4 regions of the Paenibacillus sp. B46(2026) genome follow, and region 3 is predicted to be linked to each of the others. Evidence: predicted binding sites of a transcription regulator. Region 3 holds the regulator's gene; each other region holds the start of a gene.

Region 1 (7,683 bases), 180 kb from region 3:
TGGAAGCCATGCATTCATTCCAGCGTTCTTCACTTGAGGGCAAGCACATACATCTGGAGAGCAGCTATGACTCTTTTGCAGTAACTCGCACAGTTCAAACTGAGATTGAAACCGTGGAATCACACTAGAATGGAGTACCAAGTGTTTGAAGCTTGATGCTCTTCGAGTGGTGGAAAATAACCAGTATTCTTACGTTCAATTTCAGGATAGAAACACTCTCGATTTTCCACACTAATCAAACAGGCATGTGATCTGAACGGTAATTGTATACAGTTCAATATTCATGAATTCAGCAATCATACGATATCTAATCCAGGGAGGAATCGCACTTGAAACTCGGCGTATTTTTGGTACTATTCGGAGGACGTAAATTGGAGGATGCTCTTGATTATGTAGCATCCAAGGGATTAAAAGCGGTAGAGATCGGAACAGGCGGACATCCAGGCAATGCACACTGTAAGCCGGATGAATTGTTAAGCAATCCTACAGCACTGAAAAACTTTAAAAATGCAGTGGAATCACGCGGTTTGACGATCAGTGCACTTAGCTGTCACGGTAACCCGCTGCATCCGCAAAAGGATATTGCCAAAGGATTTCACGATGATTTTGTCAAAACGGTAGAACTGGCTGAGAAGCTGGAAGTACCTGTAGTGAATACATTCTCCGGTTGTCCAGGAGACCATGAGGATGCGAAATATCCGAACTGGCCTGTTGCACCATGGCCGAATGACTTTCAGGAAATCCTGAAGTGGCAGTGGGAGAACAAAGTTATCCCGTATTGGACAGAGTGGGGTAAATTTGCAGCAGATCGTAACGTAAAAGTTGGATTGGAGTTGCATGGTGGATTCTCGGTTCATACACCTGCAACCTTGCTGAGACTGCGTGAAGCAGCAGGTGAAGTGATCGGAGCCAATCTCGACCCAAGTCACATGTGGTGGCAAGGTATTGATCCGGTTCAGGCAATTCACATCTTGGGACGTGAAGGAGCAATCCATCACTTCCATGCCAAAGATACAACGATTGATCCGGTAAACGTGAACAAACACGGTGTAACGGATATGCAAGATTATACAAATATGCTGGATCGGGCTTGGCAGTTCCGCTCGGTCGGTTATGGACATGATAACAAGACTTGGGCAGATATTATGAGTGCCTTGCGTCTGGTCGGATATGATTATGTAGTAAGTATTGAACACGAAGACGGTCTGATGTCGGTTGAAGAAGGATTCTCTAAAGCCGTACAAAATCTCCAGCAAGTATTGATTGAAGAGCCGCTGGGCGATATGTGGTGGGTTTAGAGCTACACTAGGGGGAAATTGAATATGATCAACGTCACCATTTGGAATGAATTTGTCCATGAGAAAATTCACGATGAAGTAAGGGAAGTCTACCCGGATGGTCTGCATCGAGCACTGGCTGACGGACTTGGCGGCGAAGGCTTTGCTATTCGTACGGCTACACTGGATCAGCCTGAACATGGATTAAGTGATGAAGTGTTGAATTCCACGGATGTGCTTATATGGTGGGGACATATGGCACATGATCGCGTAAGCGATGAGATCTCACAGAAGGTCGCGCAGCGAGTGCTGAACGGTATGGGAATGATTGTGCTCCATTCAGGTCATTTCTCCAAACCATTCAAAGCGCTGATGGGAACAAGCTGCGATCTGAAGTGGCGTGTAGCTGACGAACAGGAAATTGTATGGTGTGTGAATCCATCCCATCCCATTGCGGATGGCATCGAAGGCAAGATTGTATTGGAAAAAGAAGAGATGTATGGCGAATTCTTCGATATTCCAGTACCGGATGAACTGGTGTTTGTGAGCAACTTCCAGGGTGGAGAAGTATTCCGAAGCGGATGCACGTTCCGGCGTGGTGAAGGTAAAATCTTTTACTTCCGACCAGGTCATGAGACGTATCCGACCTATTACAAACCGGAAATATTGAGAGTGATCAGTAACGCAGTGAAATGGGCATATCCTGCCCGCAGCTTTAAGCCGGAATTCGGCAAGAGCGAGCCTGTAAGACCATTTGGTGGCGTGCTGGTTTAATTCATAATTTGCTTTATCCCTAGAAAGGAATCAAAAAAATCTGGGGATAACAGCGATCGGAAAGTTGTTCTGACGTTGGAGTGCTAGTGTAAAATATTCTTTAGTTAAACTTATACTGATAATGTATACGAAGGAACCCTTCTGCAAGTCGATAATGACTGTGGCAGTTGGGTTCTTTTTGGGTAAGCTAGTACTATGGGGAAGTTATACGATATTTCCCATGGTTACGACGCAGCGTGTAATGTATACTGGGATGTATGATCCATTTTGGATGTTATGCTTCTAAAATTTAAACTTTTTAGGGGCAGACGTTTTCTTTAAAGCTTAAATATGTTATTATGAAATATACTAACAAAATGTAAGTTGAGTGATCTCTAAAGAGGTGATGAATGTGGAAGGTCAAGACTTGCGGATGTGTCCGCGTTTTGAGACGGCGTTTTCTTTTTTGGGCAAGCGCTGGAATGGTTTAATTATTCAAACGTTGATGAGTGGTTCGAAGCGATTCAAGGATATCTCCAATCTGATTCCGTCTATGAGTGACAAGATGTTATCCGAACGGATGAAGGATCTTGAAAGTGAAGGTATTCTGGTACGTCACGTCTATCCCGAGACGCCGGTTCGTATTGAATATGAACTGACGGATAAAGGTAGAGCGCTCCAGCCTGTCATGAATCAAATTCAGGACTGGGCTGAGAAGTGGGTTGACTAACGTATAAGCAACATCACCCACTTTCGTTGCAGGAATGACATAGACTCCTGATTTCTGTGGAAATCAGGGGTTTTTGTCTTAGATATAACGTGATTCGGCGTTTTTCTCTTGGGCTGTGCACATGTTGTCATGAGTTGTAGTATAATCTATAGAAAATGGCCACAGACGGCCGGAGCGAAGGAGGCCCACTTGTCATGAGAGAAGAAAGCTTATCCCGTGAAGTACGCTACGGCAAGAAAGATATTGCAGAACTTGAGAGCGCATCCATTCAGGTCCATCTAATCTACAAAAAAGCTGCAGAGTTATTCAAGCGCACAGCATATTCGCGTTCGGTTAAGGATGATCTTGCCGAAGTGAATACGCATTCTGTGAACAGCGATGGTCCGAGATTAGCTCCGGCGGTACTGCAAAAATGGATTCAAACGTCCAGGGGCTGGAAGTGTATCGGATGTGAATTGAGACAACCTGATTCGACGATGTCTCAGATGGAGGAAACAATCCACGGAAAGCGTTTGGTTCAGGATGTGGGAGAAGGTCGTTTCGTTCAGGCAGAAATGCTGATCCAGGCGGTTGTCTGGTCTCAATATGAGAAGATTCGAATGTTTGCACCATGGCTTGGTGATGAACCCTTTTATAGCGTTCAGGAACTGGATGTCATTGCCCGGTATATCGTGCCTACCTATTTCTCAGAACGGCCTTTGCATGAGCAAGGGAAGGTATTCAAGGTACATCAACAGTATGGTCAGATTCCGCTTTATCAGGAGTATGTAGATGCACCTTCTTGCTGCGTGCAGGTGGACGGCGGATTGCTTGAAGGGCGATTGCTGACAGGTGTATATGTATCTGAGGAGCAGTTCTTCGGGCTCAATCCATATCTGAAAGATGGAGATGGAGGACGGACATACATGCAGGCTTGTGTCCAGTAACAGGGTAACCAATGAGAACAGAAAAATGATTAAGATTGGGGAGCCTGCACGCAGGCTCTCTTTGCTGTACAAGCCCTCTCTGGAGGTACGCGTCATAAAAGTAACGGCTTTGACACTTTTTTTTATTGAGTGTTGTGCCATAATAGAGGTTATGGACAACAGGGTGAATGATTTTACGCAGGGTGGTGTTACCTACATGATGAAGAAAATCCCCGGTTACATAGGTGTATGTTTGCTCCTACTGGCGATTTTGGCTGGTTGTAGTGAGACACAGCCTTCCGAGCAGCCAATTGTCAAAGAGACAGAAACAGTGAATACGATCACAGTGGCTGTAGATGGCAGTACGTTTTTGCCTGATGCAACGAAGTCCATTAAGCGAGATTTTAGTGAGGGTTTGACACTCAAAAAAGCATTACTCAATAGCGGACTGGTTGATTTTACGGCAGATGGCAAACGGATTCAATCCGTCGGTGAAGTTTCTCTGGATTCTTCGCTGAGCTGGGCTGTCAAATTAAATGGCAAGGATATTGAACAGGAAGATTGGGACATGGAGCTTCATGCCAAAGATGAAGTCATCATTTACGTGAAAGCCGCTGACAGTGGGGGGGATGGCGTTGCATATCAGACAACGTTACTCAATGTTAGCGGTGGAAATATTATGCCAACCCTCAATCGTCAATATGCCGGAGTCTACGTTCAAGAGTGCACAGTTCGCGATGTGTTGAAGTCCAGCGGAACTGTAAGAATGTCGGAGAATAACAAATTCGTCGTTTCGGTCGAGAATGTCACACCCCGCATGAATGAGCGGTGGGTCATTATGGTGAATGACAAAGAATTAATGGAAAATGGTTTGGACATGAAATTGAATCCACGTGATGCGGTAAAGCTTGAATTGACCAATGCATCCTAAGCATACAAAAAAGCCCAATCTCTATTTAGAGAACTGGGCTTTTTTTCATTGAAATATATAAGCAACATCCGATTAGCATAGTCAAACATTAAATACGACAGATCTCGTTCGGGCAAAGTTCACAGTGACAGATCCCCTGCAGCATCTTCAGATCTTTGATGACGATCATGCCATTGTCATATTCAATCGCATCTTTCTTACGCAGATCGCTTAACATGCGGTTTACACTTTCACGAGTGGCTCCAATCATGTTGGACAGGTCCGTGTGGGTAATTTTTTTGTGAATAATGACATGCTCTCCATGAGGCTCACCATACGAATTCGACAACCGAATGAGGGTGGAGCAGAGTGCACCCGGTTTGCCATATAACATGAGGTCCCGGAACTTGGTCTGTGTCAACCGGTGATGGATGCCCATCCATTTCATAAAGTCTATCGCAAAGTCACAATGCTGGCAGATCAGCATCTCCAGGTCTTTATGCTCCAGTACACCGATCTCACTGTCCTCTAATACTTCCGCTGAAAAGCTATGTTTAGAGCCAAAGAAGGGATCGGCCTGGCCAATCATATCACCGGATTGATACATGTACATGATCAGTTCCTTGCCTTCATCCGTGGATTTGGTGATCTGGGCACGCCCCCGTTTCATATAATAAAGTTTGTCAGAGACGTCTCCTTCCCAGTACAGATGTGTACCTTCCGGATAAGTTCTATCTTTCATTGTAACCAGCAGATGGTTGAAATTCACTTCCGAGAAACAATTCGTATTGCCGCGTTTTTCCAGTACAGTTGTTAGTTCTCTCATAAGTCTATCTCCCCTTTGTGTCCATCGGACGACCTTCTGTAGCTTGCAGTAGCCTCCGAGGTTCGCCGCAAACCGTTGCCGTCCTGATCAGGGTCATCTCGGCCGGGAGGAAGGACGGTACAAATTGCGGTGGTTCAATTTTTAAGTTCAGTATATACCTAATCTTGCCGTTTGAGGGGGAAGGAAAGGGGGCAAAAATGACGAAATTTCAAACATTGTGATTAAATTCACTTTTGATGGAGAGGATGAATTGTACAGCCCTATATTTAAATAGGAAGTGAAAATGGTTGTATGAAGGACACTACAAAACTTAAATTAAATTTGTTATACTTTGTGAAAAAAATCACATAATTATACTTTTTCCCATGTTACGATGTGAATGTAAAGAAGAGAGACAAACTAATACGAACCTTTAGGAGGATGAGGGAGATGGCTGTAAAGAACGAGGTCGCCCCAGCAAAAGAACCGACAGCAGGTCAGTATATTCAGACATTGATCGACAAAGCGAACAAAGCACACGCAGCATTCATGAAGATGGACCAGAAGCAGATTGACCGCATTGTGCAAGCCATGGCGCTGGCAGGTCTGGATAAACACATGATGCTCGCCAAAATGGCTGTTGAAGAAACGGGCCGTGGTGTGTATGAGGATAAAATCACCAAAAACATTTTTGCAACCGAATATGTCTATAATAGCATCAAATACGAAAAAACAGTAGGAGTTATTGAAGATAATGATTACGAAAGCTTCCAGAAAATTGCGGAGCCGGTCGGCACGATCATGGGGATTACACCTGTAACGAACCCGACGTCCACCACGATGTTCAAAGCGCTGATCTCCATTAAAACGCGTAACCCGATTATCTTCGGTTTCCATCCATCTGCACAGAACTGTAGCCGTGAAGCTGCTAAAATCTTGCTTGAAGCAGCTGTGAAACATGGTGCACCAGCAGATTGTATTCAGTGGATTGATGATCCTTCCATGGATCGTACCAACGCGCTGATGAATCATCCGGATGTGGCGCTCATTCTGGCAACAGGCGGATCAGCCATGGTACGTGCAGCATATAGCTGTGGTAAACCGGCGTTGGGTGTAGGACCAGGTAACGTACCTTGCTTTATTGAAAAAAGTGCAGATATCAACCAGGCCGTAACAGACCTGATCTTGTCCAAGTCGTTCGATAACGGCATGATCTGTGCTTCCGAGCAAGCGGTAATCATCGAAGAGCCGATCTTCGATCAAGTGAAAAAGAAAATGATTGCAAATGGTTGCTACTTCGTGAACAAGGATGAGGCAGCGAAATTGACTGCAGGCGCAATCAATGCAGAGAAATGTGCAGTAAACCCGGCAATTGTAGGTCAGTCTGCTGTGACTATCGCTAAAATGTGCGGTATCGAAGTTCCAGCGGGTACCAAAATCCTTGTAGCAGAAATTGAAGGAGTGGGCACAAAGTTCCCGTTGTCCGCTGAGAAATTAAGTCCGGTACTCGCTTGTTACAAAGTGAAAACCGCAGCAGACGGTATTGAGCGTGCAGCCGAAGTGGTTGCTTTTGGCGGCATGGGTCACTCCTCGGTTATTCACTCGAACAATGAAGAAGTGATCAACAAATTTGCAGATCGCCTGCAAACCGGACGGATTATCGTGAACTCACCATCCACACACGGCGCCATCGGTGACATCTACAACACCAACATGCCGTCACTGACACTGGGCTGCGGATCATACGGACGTAACTCGACTTCTTCCAACGTAACCGCTGTGAACTTAATTAACGTGAAAAGGGTGGCTCGTCGTACCGTGAATATGCAATGGTTCAAAGTGCCGAACAAAGTTTACTTCGAAAAAGGGTCAACACAGTACCTTGCCAAAATGCCGGACATCACTCGCGTAGCCATTATTACGGATGCCATGATGGTGAAACTCGGTTATGTGGAAAAAGTAGAGCACTATCTGCGTCAACGCCAAATGCCGGTAGCGATTGAAGTATTCTCTGATGTGGAGCCTGATCCATCGACTACAACGGTAGATCGCGGAACTGAAATGATGCGCCGCTTCCAACCGGACTGCATTATCGCACTCGGCGGGGGATCACCGATGGATGCTGCCAAAGCCATGTGGTTGTTCTACGAATATCCAGACACAGACTTTAACAACCTGAAACAAAAATTCATGGATATCCGCAAACGGATCTATAAATATCCACGTCTCGGTATCAAAGCGAAATTCGTAGCGATCCCGACAACTTCAGGTACAGGTTCTGAAGTTACATCGTTCGCGGTTAT
Region 2 (7,683 bases), 550 kb from region 3:
CATCCACCGCAAGAGCGGGTTGCACCGGTACAGGCTTTGATTTCATCTACAGTGGTAAGGCCCTGGTTTGTAATTACATCGACAATAGTTCCTTTAGTCACCCCGTTACATCCGCAGACGATCTCGTCCTCGGGCATCGTTTCAACAGAGGTTGCTTTCTTATGACCGCCACAGCCTGTGCCCATGAGCGAACCGTACAATTCCTCGGTCATTTCGGCTTGATTTTTGATCAGCTTTTGCAATTCGGCAGAATCCGTAATGTCACCGAAGAGCACGGCACCGACCATTTTATTGTCACGAAGGAGAATTTTTTTGTAAATCCGTTTCCAGTCATCTTTGTGTGAAATGACGGTATGCTCTGGACTGTCGATGAATTCACCGGTTGAAAAGACGTCCACACCCGAAATTTTCAATTTCGTGGATACAACAGAACCTTCATAAGGAGCGGTCTCCACACCGCAGATATGTTTCGCGAGAATCATGCCTTGTTCGAACAATGGGGCAACGAGGCCGTAACATACCCCGCGGTGCTCTGTACATTCCCCGACCGAGTACACATTCTCAAGTGACGTCTGCATGTAGTCATTCACGACAATCCCCCGGTTCACTTCCATACCGCTTTCGCGGGCTACAACCGTATTGGGTTTGATCCCTACAGCCATGACCACAAACTCAACATTCAGTACGGAATCATCTGCAAAACGAATTCCTTCAACCCGTTTGCCGCCCAGCAGTTCGGAAGTCTGCGCACCCATCTTGAACCGGATACCCTGACGTTCGAGTTCTGCTTTCAACATGGCTGAAGCTTGCGGATCGAGCTGACGCTCCATCAGATCCTGCATCAGGTGCACTACGGTAACTTCCATGCCAAGTTGTACCAGACCTTTGGCAGCTTCGAGGCCAAGCAGTCCGCCCCCGATAACGGCTGCTCGTTTGTACTGTTTAGCAGCTTCCAGCATGACATTGCAATCGGCGATATCACGGAAACCGACGACACCCTCTTTGTCATGTCCAGGTACTGGGAGAATAAAGGAGTTGGAACCAGTCGCAATGATGATTTTGTCATAAGGGAAGCGAGTTCCTTCCTCCGTCACAACCTCACGGGTCTCCGAATCAATTCGGGTTACGGTTGTTCCTGTATGGAGGGTAATACCATAATCCTGATACCAGTGGAGATCATTCAGTACGATGTCAGCCAGTGTTTTGCTTCCTTCCAATACATAGGACAACATAATGCGGTTGTAGTTAGGGTAGGGCTCTGTGCCAAAAACGGTAATATCAAATCGCGAAGTTAATTTCAAAATTTGTTCTACAGTACTGATTCCTGCCATTCCGTTACCAATGATAACGAGTTTCTCTTTTTTTCCGTTCATGTGTGTATGCCTCCTTGGATAGACGCTGTACATTACCAACAATTTTAGTGGCTTATATTTGAAATTATACAAGTAGTTGACGACTGTTTATGTGATTTAATTCACTAATAAAGATAGAAGAGTCATAAATATAATAGTGTGAGCCCCATCACAGAAAGTTATATTTATTTTCATACAAATAAGAAATACGAACTATTGTTCTTGTTTTGGTTTCGTTGTACTATCAAAAGTGGGCTATGTATGTTCCCTATTTCTTCGAAAGGAAGTTTTTGCACCATGATGGGAAGATCCCACCTGATGATCGGGACAGGCGTATCACTTTCTGTACTTCAGCTGGCTGGTATGCCGGTGACTGCACCGGCAGTTACGGTTGCTCTGATTGGTTCCTTATTGCCTGACATCGATGAGCCGAATTCACTGCTGGTATCTAGAGCATTGCCTAATAGCCTGATCAGGCTGTTACAGACCATTCTTTTGCCGACAGCTGTATTTGTGTACTTTTATGTTCATGCCAAACCGTGGAACCTGTTGCTTGCGATCCTCATTGCGCTCGTGTCATTCCTGCCCTCACGTTCGCTCCGCAAAGTGCTGATGTTTGCGATTGGACTCGGGCTGGTCTTTTATGGTCACACGTTCGCACCGTGGAACTTGATTGCAGGCAGTTTGTTAATGCTCTGCACCACACTGACTCATAGGGGACTGACACATACCCTGTACGGAACCGCAATATGGGCGGGCTTGTTGTACAGCACGACCCAGCAGCAGGGACCGGAGATCTGGGTAGCGGGAGGCACGGCATATGCGATGCATCTGTTGGCCGATTCACTAACCAATCGGGGTATTCGTCCGTTACCACCGTTCAAGTGGCGCATACGGGTGAATCTGATGAGTACAGGGACCAAGCGTGGGGCCGTTGTAGAGAATGTCTGCATTGTGCTTACTCTTATTTTGGCCTGGATTGCATTTTCACCGCTATTTCTATAGCCATCCAAAAACGCCAGCCCGCTTATTGTGGGCTGGCGTTTACAGGTATGCATTTCATAATTCATAATAACCTAGCCAATTCAGGATTGAGAAGGAGAATCAGTCAGGTCGTCAATATCGGAAGAACCGAATACAAATAAAACAACAAGAATGACAATGATCAGTAGCTCAGCGAACCCATTTCCGTCAAAGTCAGACATCACTTCAACCTCATTTCTTGGCGTTTAAGAATTGATTCTCTGTTGGAAAGCCCGTATAACGTCATTTAACGTCATATCGCCACCGATCTCATCGAGGAATTGCACCAGTTTGTCTTGATTCGATGGTGTAATATTTTGTAACGTTTTATACTGCCCGACCAGTTCAACGACCAAAGTAGCTTCTCGAAACAATGTGACCGCATCCACGCGTAACTTCCCGCTTACCAGTAATGCTGCAACGATAAGTTCCAGATTTCTTCCTTTAAGGTTGCCATTGAGAAGGGTGTTTGCGGCATTTGTTTTTTTAGAACTTTTATTTGATTTTCCATTCCTTCTCACTGCCATAACAGGTCCCCCGCTGCTTGGAGTATGATTCATCTACCGTTATTGTATCTTATGTGTAATTCCCTATAATGTTCGGCCTATTAATCTACGTACGTACGTTGAACTAAAGAATATTTACACCTACCACTCCGATGACAGAACAGCCTTCCGATCGCTGTTTACTCAGATTTTCTGATCCCCTTTCTCAAAGGTGAAAATCGGATATAAAGGCGAACGCTTCGATTCTCCAGCTTATTTCTGTCCTCTACGTTCTCGTGTAAATGTATAGTTCAACTGATATAGTTGTGGAAATAAAAAAGAGACCTCCCGATATAGTCAGGAGGTCTCTTGTCCATTTGAAAATCAAGTCAACTGTTACGCGTTATCAATGATGGAATTCATTGTTGTCCGATCCAGACCCTTCACCAGCTTCACAATCAGCTCCTTGGCTGCATCATAGTCGTCTGTGTGGATGATGGAGGAGGAGGTGTGAATATAACGGGCACAGATACCAATTACCGTTGAAGGTACACCAATTCCACTCAGGTGAACTTGACCTGCATCGGTACCACCTGGCGAGATGAAATATTGCATTTTGATCTGATTGGATGAAGCCGTGTCTTGCACATACTCCACCATTCCGCGATGGGTGAACATACCCGGGTCAAAAATACGAAGTAATGCCCCTTGTCCGATATGTCCAAATGACTGTTTGTCACCTGTCATATCATTCGCGGCGCTACAGTCGAGTGCGAAGAAGATATCCGGTTGAATCAGATTGGCTGCTGTACGTGCACCGCGAAGCCCCAGTTCTTCCTGAACCGTTGCACCAGCATAGAGCGTATTAGGCAGTTTTTCCTTGTGCAGCGCTTCAACCAGTTCAAGTGCAAGTCCAACGCCATAACGATTATCCCACGCTTTGGCCATAATTTTCTTCGGATTGGCCATGGGTGTGAATTCACAGATCGGCACGATCTGCATCCCAGGATGAATGCCCCAGGATTCTGCTTCCGCCCGGTTGTCCGCTCCAATATCGAGATACATGGTGTTCAGATCTACAGGTTTGCTCCGTTGGGATTCGTCCAGCAAGTGCGTAGGTGTAGAACCAACAACCCCGATAATTCGGCGATCAGGTGTGATAATTTCCAGTCGTTGAGACAGTACAGCCTGACTCCACCATCCACCGAGTGGACGGAATTTGACCATACCCGTTTCCGTAATGCCCGTAGTCATGAAACCCACTTCGTCAAAGTGTCCGGCTACCATAACTTTAGGGCCGGATTCCTCCCCGCGTAATACACCAAAAAGACTCCCAAGACGATCCTGTACGAATTCATCGGTATAAGCGAAAAGTTGCTCTTTCATCCAGCCCCGAAGCTCTCGTTCAAAACCGGATGCGGAAGGGAACTCCGTTAACGTGCGGAACATATCCATCGTTTTTTCATTCATGTGTCAACAACTCCTCTGTTGGTATGTAAATCAGGTCACAGTAGAACGGCTACCCGCCTGTTGTCCTTTAAGATATAGTTCAAAAAGTCTTTTATCTTCATCCCATCTTCTCGGTACTGAAAACAGACTTTTTGAACACGTACTTTAAGATGCTGAGGACTTGTTATTTAACCACTGGTCACATTACAGTATGAACCTTGCGCAAGTGATTGTCCATGTTTATGTCACGTATTTAAGGCATATGTTGGGCACGTACCGTGCCCGAGTTTTATCATTTTATCCGCTGTAGTCGCAATCCTGACGCCGTTTGAGTGAATATGAATATACGGAGGAGAGGTCATCATGTTTTGAAGTTCTTCATGCTTTATATTCGCTTGTCTGCACACAGGAAGGAGTGGGGAAATCAAATGAAGCCTCCGGAAGAGGGCACGGAAAAAATGCTGTTTATCGTTCTTTTTATCTTGCTCGTGATTGTTCTTCTTTATTTATAGAACGTAATAAAATAACTCTGGAGATCCGGCGTAATCCATTCCTGCTTCCACGGCTTCATTCTGTTGGAAACATATGCTGTCTGCCGTCGGATACATAACCTTCCGATCATTAACAAACAATGAATAGAGGATTACACACATAGGCTTCATCAGCCGTAGCTGTTGATTCATTTTCACATAAAGGAGGTCTTGTATTTTGCCAGCTCAATCTGCATCGGGAAGCTCGAAAAAATCGTCGTCTCTGTCCATGGATGAAAAGGAGTATAAGAAAGTTGCCAAAAAACATGAGCCGCCTCGTCCGATCCTGAAAAATTGCCTCAAGGCATTTCTGGTTGGTGGAACCGTCTGTTTGATCGGACAGGCTATTCAGGAGGCTTTCATGGCCGGTTTCGACATGACATCGAAGGAAGCCTCCAGTCCAACGGTTGCTGTGATGATCCTCATAGCAGTTATACTGACCTGTCTTGGCGTATACGATAAGATGGCTCAGTGGGCAGGAGCAGGTACTGCAGTGCCGGTTACCGGATTTGCCAATTCCATGTGCTCTGCTGCATTAGAACATCGTGCTGAAGGACTGGTACTCGGTGTTGGTGCCAACATGTTCAAGCTTGCTGGCTCCGTTATCGTGTTCGGTGTCGTGGCGGCATTTATCGTGGGAGTCGTGTACGCCTTTTTGGGATTTGGAGGTGGGCATTTATGAAGCGATTGGGTCGACAGACGTGGCAGTTTGAGAATCGTCCGCGAATCATCGGTAAAGCTGCAGTTGTAGGACCAGAAGAAGGTGAGGGTCCATTGTCATCTGATTTCGATTATGTCTATGACAATCTTGAGATTGGCGAGAAGACGTGGGAAAAGGGAGAACGCAAACTGCTCGAACAGGCCTCTCAGCTGGCTTTGGTCAATGCAAATATCACCAAGGAGGAGCTTCACTTTTTTGTTGGTGGAGATCTGATGAATCAGATTACCAGTAGTTCCTTTTCAGCGCGAAAACTGGGCGTGCCTTACCTCGGTGTCTTTGGCGCCTGTTCTACATCCATGGAAACCCTGGCACTTGCCTCCATGATTGTTGACTCGGGAGCTGGTGACTATGTCATGGCAGGAACCGTCAGCCACAATTGTACCGTGGAGAAACAGTTTCGTTATCCGACAGAGTATGGCTCCCAGAAGCCCCCTTATGCGCAATATACCGTAACCGGTTCAGGGTGTGGTGTCGTCTCCCGTAACGGAGAGGGTCCTGTAGTAACCAGAGCAACCATTGGTCGAATTATGGATTTGGGAATTAAGGACCCCTTTAACATGGGTTCAGCTATGGCCCCGGCAGCAGCCGACACTATAATCTCTCATTTCAGGGATACCGGATTGGAACCTGGCTATTATGATCTCATTGTTACCGGAGATTTGGCATCCGTTGGTCTTCCAATTACGAAAGAACTCTTGCAAAAAGAGGGCATACCGATGGAACAGACGGTTTTTAATGACTGCGGACTGATGATCTATGATCGGGAGAAGCAGCCCTATGTTGTTGCCGGGGGCAGTGGATGCGGGTGTTCCGCCACTGTAACCTATGGACACATTTTGAACCGGATGCAAAAGGGTCACCTGAAGCGTGTGCTCGTCGTAGCCACAGGCGCGCTCTTGTCTCCGCTTTCGTATCAGCAGGGGGAGAGTATTCCTTGTATTGCACATGCCGTAGCCATAGAAAAGGAGGGATAGTGGGATGCAGTTTTTGTGGGCATTTATCGTTGGCGGTTTGATTTGTGTTGTGGGACAGCTTCTAATGGATGGTGTCAAACTGACGCCAGCTCATACGATGAGCACACTTGTGGTGGCAGGTGCAGTTGCGGATGCATTTGGCGTGTATGACCCCCTGGTTAAATTTGCAGGTGCGGGTGCAACCATCCCCATCACAAGTTTCGGTAATTCCTTGGTGCACGGGGCATTGACGGAGCTGGAAAAAGAGGGATGGCTGGGTGTGATTACAGGGATTTTCGATCTGACTGCGGCGGGGATTTCGTCAGCGATCATCTTTTCTTTTCTCGCGGCATTGGTCGTTAAACCAAAAGGCTAACATAGAATGAGAAATCTACTTGAACATATTGCGACTCAAAAAAGGTTTCGGATAACTTCTATCCGGGCCTTTTTTGTCGTATTCATGCGAGAACTGCGGCGAATCTGACGGGCTGGAAACAAATTGTGAGTTCCTTCGAGTGTACTCGTGACTCTGGATCATGTACAATAAAAGGAAATCTGTATGCTTTTTTAGGAGGTTAGACCACATGCCTGTGCGCAAAGAGTCGATCCAAATCATATCCGCAGTTCGTTCAAATCTGGAATCCTGTATTATGGGGAAATCCTTTGAAATTCAACTTTTACTTACAGCTTTGCTTGCAGGCGGGCACGTTCTGATTGAAGACGTACCGGGAACTGGCAAAACGCAATTAATCAAGGCATTATCGAAATCCATGCGTGGTGAGTACCGACGCATTCAATGTAATCCTGATATTTTACCTAGTGATATTACGGGGGTATCTGTGTTTCATCCGAAGGATGAGCGGTTTTATTTCCGGCCAGGTCCTGTGATGACCAACATTTTGCTAGCTGATGAGATTAACCGGGCCACAACAAAAACCCAATCAGCTCTGCTTGAGGTTATGGAGGAGCGCAGTGTAACCGTTGATGGTGATACGTATGATCTTCCACATCCATTCATGCTCTGTGCAACTCAGAATCCGATTGATTTTGAAGGGACGTACACTTTGCCGGAAGCACAACTCGACCGGTTTATGTTGAAAATAAGTCTAGGCTATCCCGATAAAGAAATTGAGAAAATTCTATTGAAACAGCATCAGCTCGGTCAGCCTG
Region 3 (7,683 bases):
GTCTGAACAAACAGGAATTGCTGCAAAAGTGGAACTTGCTTAAGCGGATGAGTGACGGAATGCTGGATGAATGGCTGATGTTTGAAGAAAAGATGAGCCAGGTGAGGGAGCGGGAGATGGATAAGCCGGCTTCCCTTGAACCGGAGCAGGAAGCTGTTACCGCTCTGCCTGAACTCCATCTGGAATATTTCAGTCGGGGACAGGGTTATTTCAAATTACAGATGTATCCGCAGGCGATCATGCAGTTCTCCCGGGTTGTGACCGACCATCCGGAGAGTGCATTGACTCGTTTTTACCTGGCGCTCGCGTATCTGAATCTGGATCAAACCGCAGAGGCGGGGACACATTTGCAGCAGATCATGTACCTTAAGGGTTCACCTCGCTTGAAAGGGCTTGTATGTAACGCCCTGGGCTGTATTCAAGCCAAGCTTGCGAATCCGGAAGCAGCATGTTCACTCTTTGCACAGGCCCTTCAGTATGACCCGACATTGACCGAACCACTGTACAACATGGAAGCATGCAGGTTGAACAGGGGAAAATTGCAATATGCAAATCAGCTGACGACCCTTCATTAAGCGGGAATTCGGCGACAAGAAAACGGTGTTCCCGCCTTTGGCATAGCGGCGGGGACACCGCTTTTTTGTCAGTTAATTTTCAAATCCCCTTTTTTTTGCTATGCTGTAACATAGACTGGAATGGAAGGGACCGTACATTGCAATGAAATTTGCCGTATTGGATTTCGAAACAACCGGCACGCAGTCCGACGGTGAGATTATACAGGCCGGACTTGCCATCATAGATCATGACTACAGCATAACTCAAATATATAGTTCTTATGTGAACCCTGGTGTCCCGATTCCCCCGTTTATTTCGGGGTTAACGGGTATTACCGATGAAGATGTGGCGGACGCTCCTTCACTCGAAGAGATGATGATGGAGATGGTTCCGCTGCTTAATGATGTGGTGCTTGTTGGACACAACGTCGCTTTTGATTTTCACTTTTTGCAGAATGCTCTCGACCGTTGCGGTTATTTACCGTTCACTGGCCGCATTCTGGACACGATTGATTTTCTGAAGATTACATTCCCATCACTGGGTTCTTATCAACTCGGTTATGTGTCTTCCGAATTTGGATTTCAACATGATCGCCCTCACCAGGCAGACAGTGATGCACTGGCGACAGCTTATGTGCTGCTCAAGTGTCTGGATGAGTTAAAGGAATTACCGCTCATAACGATTCAGCGGCTCAGTGACCTGTTTGCACCTGAAGATAGTGACTTGGGTTGGTTCTTGGACGGAATGCGCAGTGAGAAGGAAGCAGAGCCGATTCAGGATCTGGACGGACATACCTATTATCGTCAGCTTGCTCTTAATGTGAGTGATTGGACCGATATTGGTGCACCACGTGATGAGCGGGAGGGTAACCCCCTCGATGGTGTAAGCTTCGAACAGTTTATGGATCAGATTCGGGAGAAGCTGAAGGAAACGCTGGATCATTATGAAGAGCGCGAAGCGCAGACTCAGATGTTCAGCAGTGTAAGGCAAGCCCTGGACGAAGAGAAACATCTCTTGATCGAGGCTGGAACAGGCACTGGTAAATCTCTGGGTTATCTGTTGCCTGCTATTTACGAAAGTGTGAAACAAGAACAGAAAGTCATGGTCAGCACGCATACGATCAATCTGCAGGAGCAATTGAGAGAGCGGGACATTCCGATGCTGACCCAAGTGGTTCCGTTTCCGTTTAAGGCTGCTGTATTCAAAGGACGTGGACATTACCTGTGTCTGCGCAAATTTGAGCACAAAATCAATAAACGTGAATTCGCCACACCAAAAGAGGATTATTTCACAGCCGCCCAGATGATTGTGTGGCTTACGCAGACCGAAACCGGAGATGATGAGGAACTTAACCTTAGCGGACGCGGAGGCGACTTCTGGGAGACGGTACAGAGCGAATCCGAGTCCTGTCTGGGAAGATCCTGTCCATGGTTCCGCAAATGTTTCTATCATCGCGCCAAACATGAGGCCGGATTGTCTGACATCGTAATTACCAATCACTCCAAATTGTTTACGGATGTGAAAGCAGCGCATCAGCTGCTGCCAGCCTATGAGAGTCTTGTGATCGATGAGGCCCATCATCTGGAGGATGTAGCTGGTAAACATCTTGGAATGCATATGAAATATTTCACGTTGGTTCATACACTGACCCGTCTGTTTAAAGACAGTCGTAATGGACAGCTGCCTATGCTTCGTTCGCAGTTATCCGGGCATGAAAATTCGGTGCAATGGGGCTCCATGGTGGATCAGATGTTCCCGCTGGCTGTTGAGGTTAAGGAACTGTGGGATCGTATGAGCGATGCCCTGTTCAGTCTTTTGCCTGAACGAAGTGATGCTTCACCGGGAGAGACAGGGCAATTTTCCCTGCGTCTGAAGGCATCTCAGAAACCAGCGAAATGGCAGGAGTTGCAGGATTTAGAGAACCAGATCTATGTGACTTTGGGCGATTTGGTACGCAAAGGGGACAAATTGCTGCTTGAGGTGAAAGAGGATCAGGATGATTATCAATCGGATAGTCTGATCACGGACATTACAGGACTGCTGAAAGATCTGACCACATTGAAGGAGAATCTACGTTTCTTCATGCGTATGGATGATGCCAAAACGGTGTACTGGATGGAAGCCAGCGGTCAGTTCCGCAGTAAATCTCTGCAGCTGTATGCCGTACCTGTAGATGTGAGTGCACAACTTAAGGATTTGTTTTTTGATAAAAAGAAAAGTGTTGTGCTTACATCGGCTACGCTTTCTGTGGATAAGTCATTCCAGTTCATGATTGAACAGCTTGGCTTGCAGGAAGCCTCCGAGAATAATCGACTGTTAACGTCGATGCTGCCATCACCGTTCAACTATCGCGATCAGGCACTTCTCGTGATTCCGCGTGATTTTCCGAGTGTGAAGGGCAGTGTGGGTGATGCGCACTTTGTCAATATGCTGGTGCAGTCACTCGCAGAGACCGCAATTGCCACTCGTGGACGCATGATGGTTCTGTTTACTTCTTACAAGATGCTGCGACAGGTCTATGATCCGCTGAAGGAGGCTTTGTCTGGTAACGATATCTCGTTGCTGGGCCAAGGCGTGGACAGTGGAAGCCGCTCCAAGTTGACTCGCAGGTTCCAGGAGGCCAAAGCTACAGTACTTCTGGGCACAAGCAGCTTCTGGGAGGGTGTAGATATCCCTGGTGATGCATTAACCTGTCTCGCTATTGTGCGATTGCCTTTCCAGCCACCGAATCATCCGTTGGTGGAAGCCAAGAGTGAGTTGCTACAAGAACAAAAGAAAAATCCATTCTTGAAACTGTCTGTGCCGCAAGCGGTCATTCGTTTCAAGCAGGGATTTGGCCGTTTGGTGCGTACAGCGAAGGACAGAGGCATTGTCATTGTTTATGATACACGGGTGATTGAAGCGTATTATGGTAAATTCTTTTTATATTCATTACCTGGTCCCAAAATGGAGCATATGCTCACGGAACAGATGGTTCCACGAATTACCGAGTGGTTGGAAAAACCTGCTAAAGAACAAGAATAAGGGTTGTTTTGTTCGTTATATCATTGCATGACACTATCGTTTGGCGTTAAACTTTATTAGATATTTCCGTATCCGATTGAAACAGTTGCATGTAAGAACTTATAACCTAAATTACAAGGAGCATTCTGTATTAAATGTCACGTTTATCTTTGAGTTTATACAGGATGCTCATCTTTTCATCTATTATTTTATCGTGGCCTTGGTAAGGGGGAGCAAGAATGAAATCGGATAAAATTTCGGAAGCGGTGGTACGACGTCTGCCTGTATACTTGCGTTATTTGAGCGAGTTGCATCAGCGTGAGGTGGCTACTGTTTCTTCTCAAGAGCTTGGACAGAGGCTGGATCTGAATCCGGCCCAAATTCGAAAAGACCTGGCTTACTTCGGTGATTTTGGTCGTAAAGGGATCGGGTATGATGTATCCTATTTGATCGAGAAAATTCGTCACATCCTCAAGATCGATCAGCAAATTAATGTAGCTCTGGTAGGCGCGGGTAATCTCGGACAGGCCTTGTCCAACTACAACGCATATCTGAAAGACAACATGAAGATTGTTGCTGTATTCGATGCATACGGACCGAAGATTGGTAGTCAAATCAACAGTTTGACGGTGAAACCAATGAATGAATTGACGGAAACGGTGAAAACGGATAACATCCGCATCGGAATTATCACGGTTCCGGATACGGAAGCCCAAAATGTAGCCGATCAGCTTATTGAATCCGGAATCGAAGCGATCCTTAATTTTGCACCAACAATTCTAAAAACACCGCCGCATATCCGCATTCACCATGCTGACTTTACAACGGATCTGCTTAGTTTGGCCTATTACTTGGAGACTGGAAAGGACGACGAGGAAGATGACAACAAATAGATGGGTAATCCACAACGGCAAATTTGCCGTTAATGAAGGCACAACATGGAACGTGGTTCAAGGATACATGGTTGTTGAGAATGACAAGATTGTGCATATTGGTGAGACATTGCCGGATGAAGACAAAAATTGTACCAAAGTGGATGGAAAAGGATTGTTCTTCCTGCCGGGTCTGATCAATACGCATGGTCATGCAGCAATGTCGTTGCTCAGAGGGCACGGAGACGATCTTGCGTTGCAAGTATGGTTGCAGGAAAAAATGTGGCCGATGGAAGCAAAAATGACTTCACAAGACGTATATTGGGGAACTTCGCTATCGGTGCTTGAAATGTTGAAAGGCGGAACTACAGCTTTCCTGGACATGTATGATCACATGGATCAAGTTGCCAAAGTTGTGGAGCAATCCGGCGTTAGAGCAGCACTGGCACGTGGTGTAATCGGGCTGTGCTCGGAAGAAGAGCAGTTGCGGAAGCTGGAGGAGTCGGCAGCGTTTGCACGTGAGTGGAATGGACAGGCAGATGGTCGTATTACAACCGTAATCTCGCCACACGCCCCATATACATGCCCTCCTGACTACATAGAGAAGCTTGTACAGGTCGCGAATGACCTAAACCTTCCTCTCCATACACATATGTCTGAAACGCTTCGTGAAGTGGAGCAGAACGTGGCTGATTATGGACTGCGTCCTGTGGCACATCTCGAGAAACTGGGATTTTTCTCCCGTCCATCTCTGGTTGCACATGCGGTGCATCTGAATGACGAAGAGATTGAAATTTTGGCCCGTCATGATGTGGCTGTATCCCATAACCCGGGAAGTAACCTGAAACTTGCTTCCGGAGTTGCGCGGGTACCTGCATTGCTGAAAGCAGGAGTTACCGTGTCACTCGGAACAGACGGACCAGCAAGTAACAACAACCTGGATATGTTCGAGGAAATGAGACTGGCTGCATTGATCCACAAAGGTGTATCTGGTGACCCGACAGCAGTACCAGCAGGCGAAGCGTTACTACTCGGAACGTCATATGGTGCCAAATCCATCTTCTTGAACAATACCGGAGCGCTTCAGGTCGGCATGAAGGCTGATTTTATCGCCCTTGACATTGAACAGGCACATTTCTATCCACATACAGACCTGATCTCACATACGATCTACTCGGCTTCTGCCAAAGATGTTGAGCACGTATGGGTGGATGGAAAACAAGTGGTGAAACATGGCGAATGTCTGACGCTGGATGAAGAACGCATTTTGCGTGAGTCTCAATTGGCATTTGATGGTCTGCTTGCTCGTTAATTGCAGGACAGCATCATAGGGAAAGGAAGTTCGGCTTTTGAAGAAAAAAAAGAAGTGGATATGGATTTCGCTGCTTGCACTGGTTCTGATTCTGTTTGGACTTCAGCGTTATTACGTCTATGTCACGCAGGACCAGCGCAAGGAAGAAGCGCTCGCTATAGAGGCAGCACAGAAGCAACTGGGCATTACATCCTATGATGAATTGCGCAAGTACATCTGGGGAGACAAAGAAGGCTCTGACAACATCTACTGGACCCTGATCGGCAAAAATAAAGATAACCAGGATGTTATGGTCTGGGTTAAATTCGATGCAAACAATCAACCTGCTACAGGAGCAAACGCTGTACACAGTGAGCTGCTGCAGAATGGCATGTCCGAAACGCAGATACGTAATCGCTTCAGTTCCGAAGTTCCTGCCGGTGAAATTAAAAGAATCATGCCCGGAGTTGTGAATGGAATATATGTGTGGCAAGTGTATTATAAAGACGGTACGCATAACCACTATCGTTTTTATCGTTTTAGCAATGGAGAACAGGTAGATCTGGTCTACACACTCCCAAACAGTTAGAACAAACACAAAGAACCGGCAGACGGATATCCGACTGAACCGGTTCTTTGTATTGCCTGTAAACATTTTTGATTTAAATAGTTAAAATTAATAATTTATTCATATTTTCGCCTTCGAAATTGTATATACGATGTGATATACTCAGATATGTACTCGAAGATACATTCAAAACAAATAATCCTGTCGGAGTTTTCGCAGGAGTCTGTGTGCACATATTCGTATTATACCAATAAGCCGGTAGGTTAGGCCAAAATCTGGGAGGGGTAATTCACTTGAAGCTAAAAGTATTGCCTATTGTTTTAACTGCCGTCATTTCAGCCGCCCTGTTGTTTGGAGGTTGGTTTGTGTATCGTCAGGTGGCTGTGCAGAATCCGATTGAAAAGATGGTTACACAGTACGATGGAGTCAAAGACGTTCAATTAACTATTAACCGCAATGACGTACAATTGAAACTGGATCTGCAACCCGATGTTGATTTGGGCAGACTGGTACAATATATTCACAAAGAAGGACAGACCTTGATTGGAACACGTTCACTAAAGTTGGATGTTGTGGATCATTCCAGTGAAGCACTGGAGAGTTGGTGGGGTGATGCGATGTTTACCGTAGCTCAGGCGATGGAGAACAAACAGTACACCGAGATTACACCGACATTGTCGAAGATGGCGACGAATGGAATAAAGGTAAATACAGCGATGGATGACAACAATGTATATGTCAGTCTCAGAGACGGAGATGCCAGCAAGTTTATTATTCTGCCGCGTGTGCCCGGTCAGATAGGAGTGTGGCCTAATGCCTAAGTGGACAAAAGAAGTTGCCATCGGATTTTTTCCCGTGTTGATTATTTTCCTTGCTTTTACTGGTGTTAATATTGTTCCGATTCTGATTGCAGCGGTGTTTGTCGGAGCTTTGCTGTTCATGATGCAAATGCGTGGCGGGATTACAGTGGGTGCTGCACAGGAACGTAAACGGAAGAAAAAAGGACCTTCCAAGCTTACTTTTGAAGAAATTGGTGGTCAGGACAGTGCCAAGCAGGAATTGCGTGAAGCGCTTGACTTTCTCATCAAACATGAAGAAATCCGGAAGTTCGGGATTCGCCCGTTAAAAGGGATCTTGCTGACAGGCCCTCCAGGGACAGGGAAAACGTTGATGGCCAAGGCTGCTGCCCATTACACGGATTCTGTTTTTGTAGCAGCGTCGGGTAGTGAATTCGTGGAAATGTATGTTGGTGTGGGTGCCAGCAGAATTCGGGATTTGTTCAAGGACGCCAGAACCCGTGCCACAAAGGAAAATAAGGAAAATGCTATTATCTTTATCGATGAGATCGATGTCATCGGGGGTAAACGTGAAGGTGGTCAACAGCGTGAATATGA
Region 4 (7,683 bases), 2.1 Mb from region 3:
GCCCAGCAGTGCCCAGACGCCCGGCCCATCGGGAACGGTTTTGCGTTTCGTCAGATGTACTTCCCCCTGATCCGGTTCGACTCGCGACAGATAATACCAGAAGAACGTCGCAAACCCGGCTGAGGTCACCCCATTCAGTACAAAACTGAGATGATAGGAAAAGTCAGCCAGAAAACCACTCAGCGCCGTACCAATCGCCACCCCGATATTGTTCGCCACATAGATAATATTGAATAATTCACCGCGTCGCTCCGCAAAACGGAAGCCAATAAAAGCCTGAATCGCTGGCAGCGACAATGAACTGAACAGGCCAATCCAGCCCATCGCACATATAAATATGACCCAATACGCGCTAATCCAGGGCAGCGCAAACAAACCTAACGCATTAAGCGCAAGTGAACCAATGATCAGCTTCTTCACGCCTACCCGGTGATACAACGAACCGCCGAGCAATTGTCCGAAGATGCCACCCAGGGACTGAATGAGGATCACAAAACCCGCGTTTGCCATCGTCCGTCCAAGTTCATCAAACACATACATGGTGGTCAGCGGCCACATCAGTGCACTGCCTGTTGCGTTAACCAGACTTGCCAGCAAAAATATTCTCACTTCTTTTGGATAGTTATCCAGCCATCTCATCATCTCTGATCCATTCTCCTTAGTACCATAAAAACGTATTACCATACCAAAAAAGCCTTTGCCCTGACGGCATACTCTGCCAGAGCGAAGGACTTTGGAAGTGTTATATCTATTTGCTCTTTAGATCCTGCTCAAGTTCGATCCTTTGTTCATCTTACCTCAAAAAATTCATGCTGCAAGCACACTCATTGACGCTTCACTTCGACAGTGGCCGAGAAGAAGGTAGCTCCGTTACCCATGTCCGACAACCGATTGGACGTCAGTGAATTCGCCCGCTGCTTCTTGCCGTCACCATCCCACCATAAGCCTTGGCTGATGACGGTTCCTGGCAACATGGCTTCACTTACCTTGGCGGTAAGTTCAATGCGACCACGATCATTCCATACGACCACTGCATCTCCGTCCTCCACGTTTCTGCGGGTAGCGTCCTCGGGGTGCATTTGCAATAGAGGCATCTTCTCCAAACGCTGATGTTTGGCTGAATTGCCAAAGGTGGAGTTCAGGAAGTTATGGTTTGGCGGAGACAGGAACATCAACGGATACGTATCGGCAGGTCCAGCCGGATTCTCCCCATCATATCCTTCAACCAGAGCGCTATAGGTAGGGAGCGGCGGAAGCCCTCTCTGTTCCATCGTCTCCGAATACAATTCAATTTTGCCTGAAGGCGTGGGCAGCTGATCCAGAAATGCAGCATGTGGCGTCATATCCAGCTTCACGAATCGGTGTTCCTTCAGTCCCTCCAACGTGACTCCATTCATGTAGGGGTTGCCTGTGCCCTGAAGTGCGTCCTCAATCATCTGTTCCGGCGTTTCTCCGAAGATTGCAGGATCGTACCCCATAGCCTGCCCAAGGATTGAGAACAGTTCCACGTTGCTCTTGCTCTCCCCAATCGGTGCAATTACCGGCTCTTGCAGATGAACGTACTGATGCCAATAAGAGGTGTACAGGTCCGTCGCTTCAAATGAAGATGTGGCTGGCAACAAGATATCTGCATATTTCGCCGTATCCGTGATGAACAGATCATGCACAACCGTGAACAGATCTTCCCGTGCAAAACCTCGCTCCACCCGCTCGGTATCCGGTGCCACCACCAGTGGATTGCTGCAGTAGACCATCATGGCCCGAATCGGCTGCTCTGCTTCCAGCAACGCTTCACCAATCCGGTTCATGTTCACCACTCGCGGCTCCGGATTCTGCCGCAGCTCCGGACGTTCCAGCGCGTCGCTATTCGTGCTCGCGTAGCTGTTGGTGCGAACGGCACCGCCGCCTTGCTTCAGCCACTGCCCTGTAATGGCAGGCAGACATGCAACGCTACGCACGTTCATCCCCCCATTATCATGGTGCTGGAGGCCATTGCCGATGTGAATATGGGCTGCCTGTGCGTTGCCGTATAGTTCGGCCAGCTTCACAATGGTTTCCTCCGGCACGCCAGTAATACGTGCAACACGTTCAGGGGTATAACTGCGGACATGATCACGTAGGGCCTCATGACCCACCGTATACTTTTGCATAAATGCTTCATCCGTCAGTCCCCGTTCGAACAGCACATGCATCATTCCCAACGCCAGTGCGCTGTCCGTGCCTGGGTACAAAGGAATAAACCAGTCGCCCCACTGGGCGGTACGATTGCGATGAACGTCGATTACGACGATCTTGGCGCCTTTCTTACGGGCTTTCTCCGCCAAAACGACCTGGTGCATATTTGTACTGACGATATTACCACCCCACACCAGGATGAGATCCGCATGCTCCGTATCTTCCGGCACCGTTCCCCTGTTGGCGCCCATCGTATATTTCCAGCCGGTATTTCCAGCCGCATTACAGATCGTCTGCTCCAGCACACTCGCACCTAGCGCATTGAAGAAACGCCGATCCATGCCGTCTACGCCGAGAATGCCCATGTTGCCGTAGAAGCTGTAGGGCAGGATGCTCTCAGGCCCGTAGGTTTCGGACAATGCAGTGAATTTGGTCGTAATCTCGCGAATCGCTTCATCCCAACTAATACGTTCGAACTTGCCTTCACCTTTGGCTCCTACACGTTTCATCGGATATTGTAGACGCTCGGGGTGATACACCCGCTCAGTCATATTTCTAACTTTATTACAGATGGCTCCCTTGGTGATCGGATGATCCGGATTGCCTGCCACCTTCACAATTTTGCCGTTCTCTTTATGTAGTAACAGACCACAAGTATCCGGACAGTCGAGCGGACACACCGCCGCAAATATACCATTCTCCTGATCGATCATCGTAAGGCTCCCCTCTATAAAAGCTATCCCTATATCATATCTTCTTCGAGGTTATCGCGTAAAGAGAACAGTATGTTTTTGCTTCATATTCGCCGCTATAGCGGCTTCAAAATATTTTCAAAAAAATGTTTTTGAGTTTGATTCAACTTCAGAATTCAGGGGTAAATTAAAAATAAGGCATTAGGCTAGTGTTTCCCCACTTCCTCCTCATGCCATATCATGGACCACTCCCGAAATTCGCCATGAACAGGTTTCGTTCCCCCGAACCTTGTCATGGCGAATTTATTTTGCGTTAAACTCCAACAAGGACCCCATACAAAAAAACGATCCCGTCCTGTTCCGTCACAGCATATGCGCCATGAACCGAGCAAGAATCAGAATCGTCTTGACTTCTAATATACGTGTATACATACCTCGTTGTGCCCGCTATGCTTGTTTGCTCCACATCGCTCTGGCTTCAGTATCCACAGGTTCGATTGATGTCGCTATCTCTGGCTTCACTTTCGGCTCCAACTCACGCAGGTACACCATCCAATAAGCTGCGGCTACAAACAGAGCACCACCAGTCAGATTCCCGAGCCATACCGGAATGAAATTCATCACATATTGGCCCCACGAATAATGTCCTTCGAAGATTGCCGCCGGGATGAGGAACATATTGGCCACAACGTGCTGGAATCCAATCGCCACAAATGCCATCGTTGGAAACCAAATACCTAGTACCTTACCACTCATCGTATCCGAAGCATAAGATAACCACACGGCCAGCGCGACCAGCCAGTTACAGCCGATTCCAGAGGTAAAAGCTTGCAGGAAGCCGTCATGCAACTTATGCCCAGCCATATCCACCACTTTCGCCAGATATACACCCTCTCCGGTCAGACCCAGCACATGTCCAAACGCGTACGCGACAAACAAAGCTCCAACAAAGTTACCAACCGTCACTAAAGTTAGATTCTTCAACATACTGCCCATAGATAGCTTACGAGCAATTGTCGCGAGTGGAACAGCCATCATATTTCCCGTCAGCAACTCTCCCCCACCAATGAGCACCATAATCAATCCAACCGGGAACACCGCTGCTCCAATCAGATTGACCAAACTTCCCCACTCTGCTGGCGCAGAAGCAATTACCCGAATATCCAGTAGAAAACCCAGCGCGATAAAAGCCCCTGCCAGAAAACTGAGCACCAGTACGGAAGATACCGGATATTGAGCCTTCTTCATTCCTGTTTGCGCCGTATATTGTGCAACCTCAAGAGGTGTTTTTGCTGCCATTATGATCCTCCCCTTCACCATTCATGAACAAACGAAATCAGCTTTTCTGTTAATATGTTCATTGTATCGCGAAGGTTTCAAGAGGTTTGTTACTTTTATCACAAAGTTTGAAAATGAATAACAGTGCCGTTTTGCTTCTCGCCGTCATCGGTGTGATATAATACTTTCGTCTAATTTTTTTTGATATTAAAGGAGAACACAATGGACCAGGTTTTAATTTTAAATATCAAATTTGAATATGAAGGAATTACTCATAAGATTCACCCTGTTGTTTTAAAGAATAGTGAAGAAATGGTATTGATCGACTGTGGCTATCCTGATTTTTTCCCTCTTATTTCAGACGAACTTCATAAGCACGGAATATCTGCAAAAGATTTAACAGCTATTTATATCACCCACCAAGATGATGACCATATGGGAACTGCTGCGGAATTCAAGCAAAAATATCCTTCATTAAAAGTAGTAACCTCAACACTGGAAGCACCATATGTGTCAGGAGCTATGAAAAATTTACGCTTACTTCAAGCCGAAAACATGCTTGAACAATTACCTGATGAACAAAAAGATTTTGGACTTGCATTTTGTGAACGTTTAAATATGTTAAACACAGTTCATGTAGATCAGATGGTTGATGATGGCGATTTTCTAAATTGGGCCAGCGGTTGTGAAATTATTTCAACACCAGGGCATACTCCGGGACATACTTCTTTATATCTCAAGGACCAAAAGATTTCTAAGCACGGGCGATGCTGCTGTAATCGACAACAATGAGCTTGTTGTTGCTAATCCACATTTTTGTTTAGATTTAGAGGCTGCTGAAAGATCGCTCGAGAATATTAAGAATATGGATGTTGAGACATATATCTGTTATCATGGCGGCATTTTCAAAAGGTAATTCGACAAAAAAACATCCCAATGTATTTATCATCGGAATGTCTTTTTGGTCACGCGCTTCTGCTCTTCCGGTACCCTCTGGAATTGACGCCAGGAGATGCACCCGGTAGCTAATTTTACCGGCTTACACCATTGCTGGTGCTTTTACCTCTATTGGAGGCAGTGCTTGCAGACCCGCCGTGTTCAGGAAGTTCCACGGTTTGTTGTAATGAGGCTGGAAGAAGAAGTCGATGAAGGCCAGCTCGTCTACGGTCATGTTGTTTTGGATGCAGACCGAGATCGTATTAATCGATTGAGTCAGATCAACCTGTGACATTACTTGTGCTCCGACGATTCGACGAGTAGCCTGCTCGTATACCACTTTGAGCAACAGTTTCTCAGCCGTAGGCATGAATTCCGGACGGTAGCTGTCTTCCAGCACCACGGATTCCACAATCAGACCTTCGTCAGCAGCAGATGTTTCCGTCATCCCGGTACCTGCAATATTTTGCTCATAAATCTTGATACCCGATGTTCCTTGTGTACCCATATACGGTGTCGTAGGGCGAACCAGGTTGCGGGCTACCAGTGTACCCATCCGCACGGCGTTGGTCGCCAGTGGAATGTAAGATGCTTTACCAGTCGGGTTGTAATGAATTGCACAACTGTCACCCGCAGCGAAGACGTCTTTTTGACTGGTTTGCATATATTTATCCACGATAATTGCACCGTTCGGGAGCATATCCACTTGACCTTTGAGCAGCTCGGTATTTGGACGGAAACCAATGCACAGAATAACCAGATCGGTTTCGAACTCCCCTTTGGACGTAATTACCTTGGTCACTTTGCCATTCTCTCCAGTAAACTTCTGTACCGTTTGACCGAGAGCCAGCTTGATGCCGCGTCCAGTCAACGTATCTTCGATCGCATCCGTGAACTCAGGATCCAGGTATTTGTTCAAAATCCGGTCCACACTGTCGATCAGGGTGACTTCCTTGCCGTTCATTTGGAAAGCTTCCACCAGTTCTACGCCGATATATCCTGCACCTACAACGGTAACGCGTTTGGCATCTTTGGCTTTTTCAATAATCGTGTTGGAATGATTGTAGTTTTTGCATAGCAGAATGTTGTCCATCTCAATGCCTTCAAGCTTCGGAACGACAGGCCATGAACCAGTTGTCACAATCAGCTTGTCAAACGTATCTTCAAATTCTTCCCCGGTTTGCAGGTTTTTAGCCCGAAGCGTATGGCCCTTGGCATCGACTGCCGTCACTTCATGAAGCATCTTGGTCACAACACCTAGCTCTGCCAATTGATTGGGCGAAGAATAGAACAAGCCGTCAGGGTCTTTTACAACCCCACCTACGTAAAGCGCAATGCCACAAGATAGGAAGGAGATATTGTCATTGCGCTCATACACCGTGATGGTAGCGTCCGGGTACAATTTGGCGGTGTTTACGATGGCTGCGGTCCCTGCGTGTGTACATCCGATAACTGCGATTTTCATTAAAAGTTCCTCCTCGAAGTATATAAATGAGTTTGAATATAATGTTATTATGGTTGTGAAATATTTCACTTCTTAATCGATACTGTGTATGTGATTTATTTCACTTTATACACTCATTATAATGTGATATTTTTCACATTGCAATAGGTTTTGCAAAAAAAGTTTGTCGAAAGAAGTTATTCCCTTTTATTTAAACCTTTCTTCCCTTCGTTTTATTGATTTCATTGTCCCCGGATCCGGGTCAGTTTATGCTATGCAATGGCTTCCGGATCTCTATATAGATGCTTTCAGTTAGAGCCTCTTCCCCATTCATGTTTTACTTGTACAAAAAATAAATGGCTTCAATTTTCATGACAGGGTTGATTTTTAAATTGGTAAGCGCTTACAATAATAACAATCCTTTAAATGGCTTTTATGTAAATTAAACACCAAATCTCACTTCGTTCAGGAGGCGTTCATTTGAAGAAACGTTCAATGCCTGTCGTATTCCGCATGGTTCCTGTTACGCTTGTCATCACCATGATGACAGCTGGAGTAGCGATCCCCTTCGCTGCTGCTTCTGCCGATTCTCCACCCGTTACAATTAAAACGGAGGTTCTGTCCTCCAAACTTCCAGCAGCTGCCGATGTATCTTCCCTGTTTCAGAAGTTCAGGGATTACAGCAATTTTGCAACTGGCGATCTGGCTAAAGATACGGCCTATGCCCTCAATATCGTTTCGTGGCAGATGCCGCACGGTGGATTTTACAAAGACATGAAAGAGCAGTACGCAGCACCCTGGGATGGTGTAACAGCACGATCAGGCTGGAAAGACCCGAATGGGATTGAACTTGGCACCTTCGATAATGATGCAACAACTTCCGAGATCCGCTTTCTGGCTGACATGTATGAAAAAACCGACAATCTGGCCTTTAAGAACAGTGTTCGCAAAGCGGTGGACTTTATCCTGATCTCCCAATATCCATCTGGAGGTTGGCCACAGGTCTATCCCAAACGAAGTAATTACTCTGACGCGGTGACTTACAACGACAATGCGATGGTACAAACGATGGTTTTGTTAGACGATATTGTTGAGCGAAGAAATGGGTTTAACAACGATATATGGACCTCCAATGACCGCAGCAAGCTGAAGAAAGCT

What was found. Region 3 encodes Rex, which represses fermentation and respiration genes when NADH is low (regulators of the CRP and FNR family bind a similar motif). Its sites were predicted from a motif close to TTGTGAAATATTTCACAA; they were not measured.
Region 1: the regulator Rex is predicted to act here: its motif matches at 5,733-5,750, upstream of adhE (bifunctional acetaldehyde-CoA/alcohol dehydrogenase).
Region 2: the regulator Rex is predicted to act here: its motif matches at 1,463-1,480, upstream of nirB (nitrite reductase large subunit NirB).
Region 4: the regulator Rex is predicted to act here: its motif matches at 4,253-4,270, upstream of AC1S8V_RS27815 (formate/nitrite transporter family protein).

What each region holds. Positions count from the first base shown of each region.
Region 1 covers NZ_CM165907.1:4,380,427-4,388,109, reverse strand. The annotation lists gene AC1S8V_RS19650 (Gfo/Idh/MocA family protein) at 1-128, shown strand, start outside; gene AC1S8V_RS19645 (sugar phosphate isomerase/epimerase family protein) at 330-1,298, shown strand; gene AC1S8V_RS19640 (ThuA domain-containing protein) at 1,323-2,051, shown strand; gene AC1S8V_RS19635 (winged helix-turn-helix transcriptional regulator) at 2,437-2,760, shown strand; gene AC1S8V_RS19630 (hypothetical protein) at 2,955-3,686, shown strand; gene AC1S8V_RS19625 (hypothetical protein) at 3,883-4,596, shown strand; gene AC1S8V_RS19620 (Crp/Fnr family transcriptional regulator) at 4,685-5,401, opposite strand; gene adhE (bifunctional acetaldehyde-CoA/alcohol dehydrogenase) at 5,831-7,683, shown strand, end outside.
Region 2 covers NZ_CM165907.1:4,749,280-4,756,962, reverse strand. The annotation lists gene nirB (nitrite reductase large subunit NirB) at 1-1,373, opposite strand, end outside; gene AC1S8V_RS21350 (metal-dependent hydrolase) at 1,650-2,357, shown strand; gene AC1S8V_RS21345 (hypothetical protein) at 2,582-2,902, opposite strand; gene AC1S8V_RS21340 (M42 family metallopeptidase) at 3,257-4,330, opposite strand; gene AC1S8V_RS21335 (hypothetical protein) at 4,816-4,992, opposite strand; gene spoVAC (stage V sporulation protein AC) at 5,018-5,521, shown strand; gene spoVAD (stage V sporulation protein AD) at 5,518-6,534, shown strand; gene spoVAE (stage V sporulation protein AE) at 6,539-6,889, shown strand; gene AC1S8V_RS21315 (AAA family ATPase) at 7,098-7,683, shown strand, end outside.
Region 3 covers NZ_CM165907.1:4,196,530-4,204,212, reverse strand. The annotation lists gene AC1S8V_RS18700 (tetratricopeptide repeat protein) at 1-575, shown strand, start outside; gene dinG (ATP-dependent DNA helicase DinG) at 718-3,579, shown strand; gene AC1S8V_RS18690 (redox-sensing transcriptional repressor Rex) at 3,798-4,451, shown strand; gene AC1S8V_RS18685 (amidohydrolase) at 4,438-5,742, shown strand; gene AC1S8V_RS18680 (hypothetical protein) at 5,780-6,310, shown strand; gene AC1S8V_RS18675 (hypothetical protein) at 6,583-7,110, shown strand; gene AC1S8V_RS18670 (AAA family ATPase) at 7,103-7,683, shown strand, end outside.
Region 4 covers NZ_CM165907.1:6,281,052-6,288,734, forward strand. The annotation lists gene AC1S8V_RS27805 (MFS transporter) at 1-639, opposite strand, end outside; gene AC1S8V_RS27810 (molybdopterin-containing oxidoreductase family protein) at 825-2,888, opposite strand; gene AC1S8V_RS27815 (formate/nitrite transporter family protein) at 3,315-4,166, opposite strand; gene AC1S8V_RS27820 (MBL fold metallo-hydrolase) at 4,368-4,937, shown strand; gene AC1S8V_RS27825 (FAD-dependent oxidoreductase) at 5,185-6,546, opposite strand; gene pelA (pectate lyase) at 7,006-7,683, shown strand, end outside.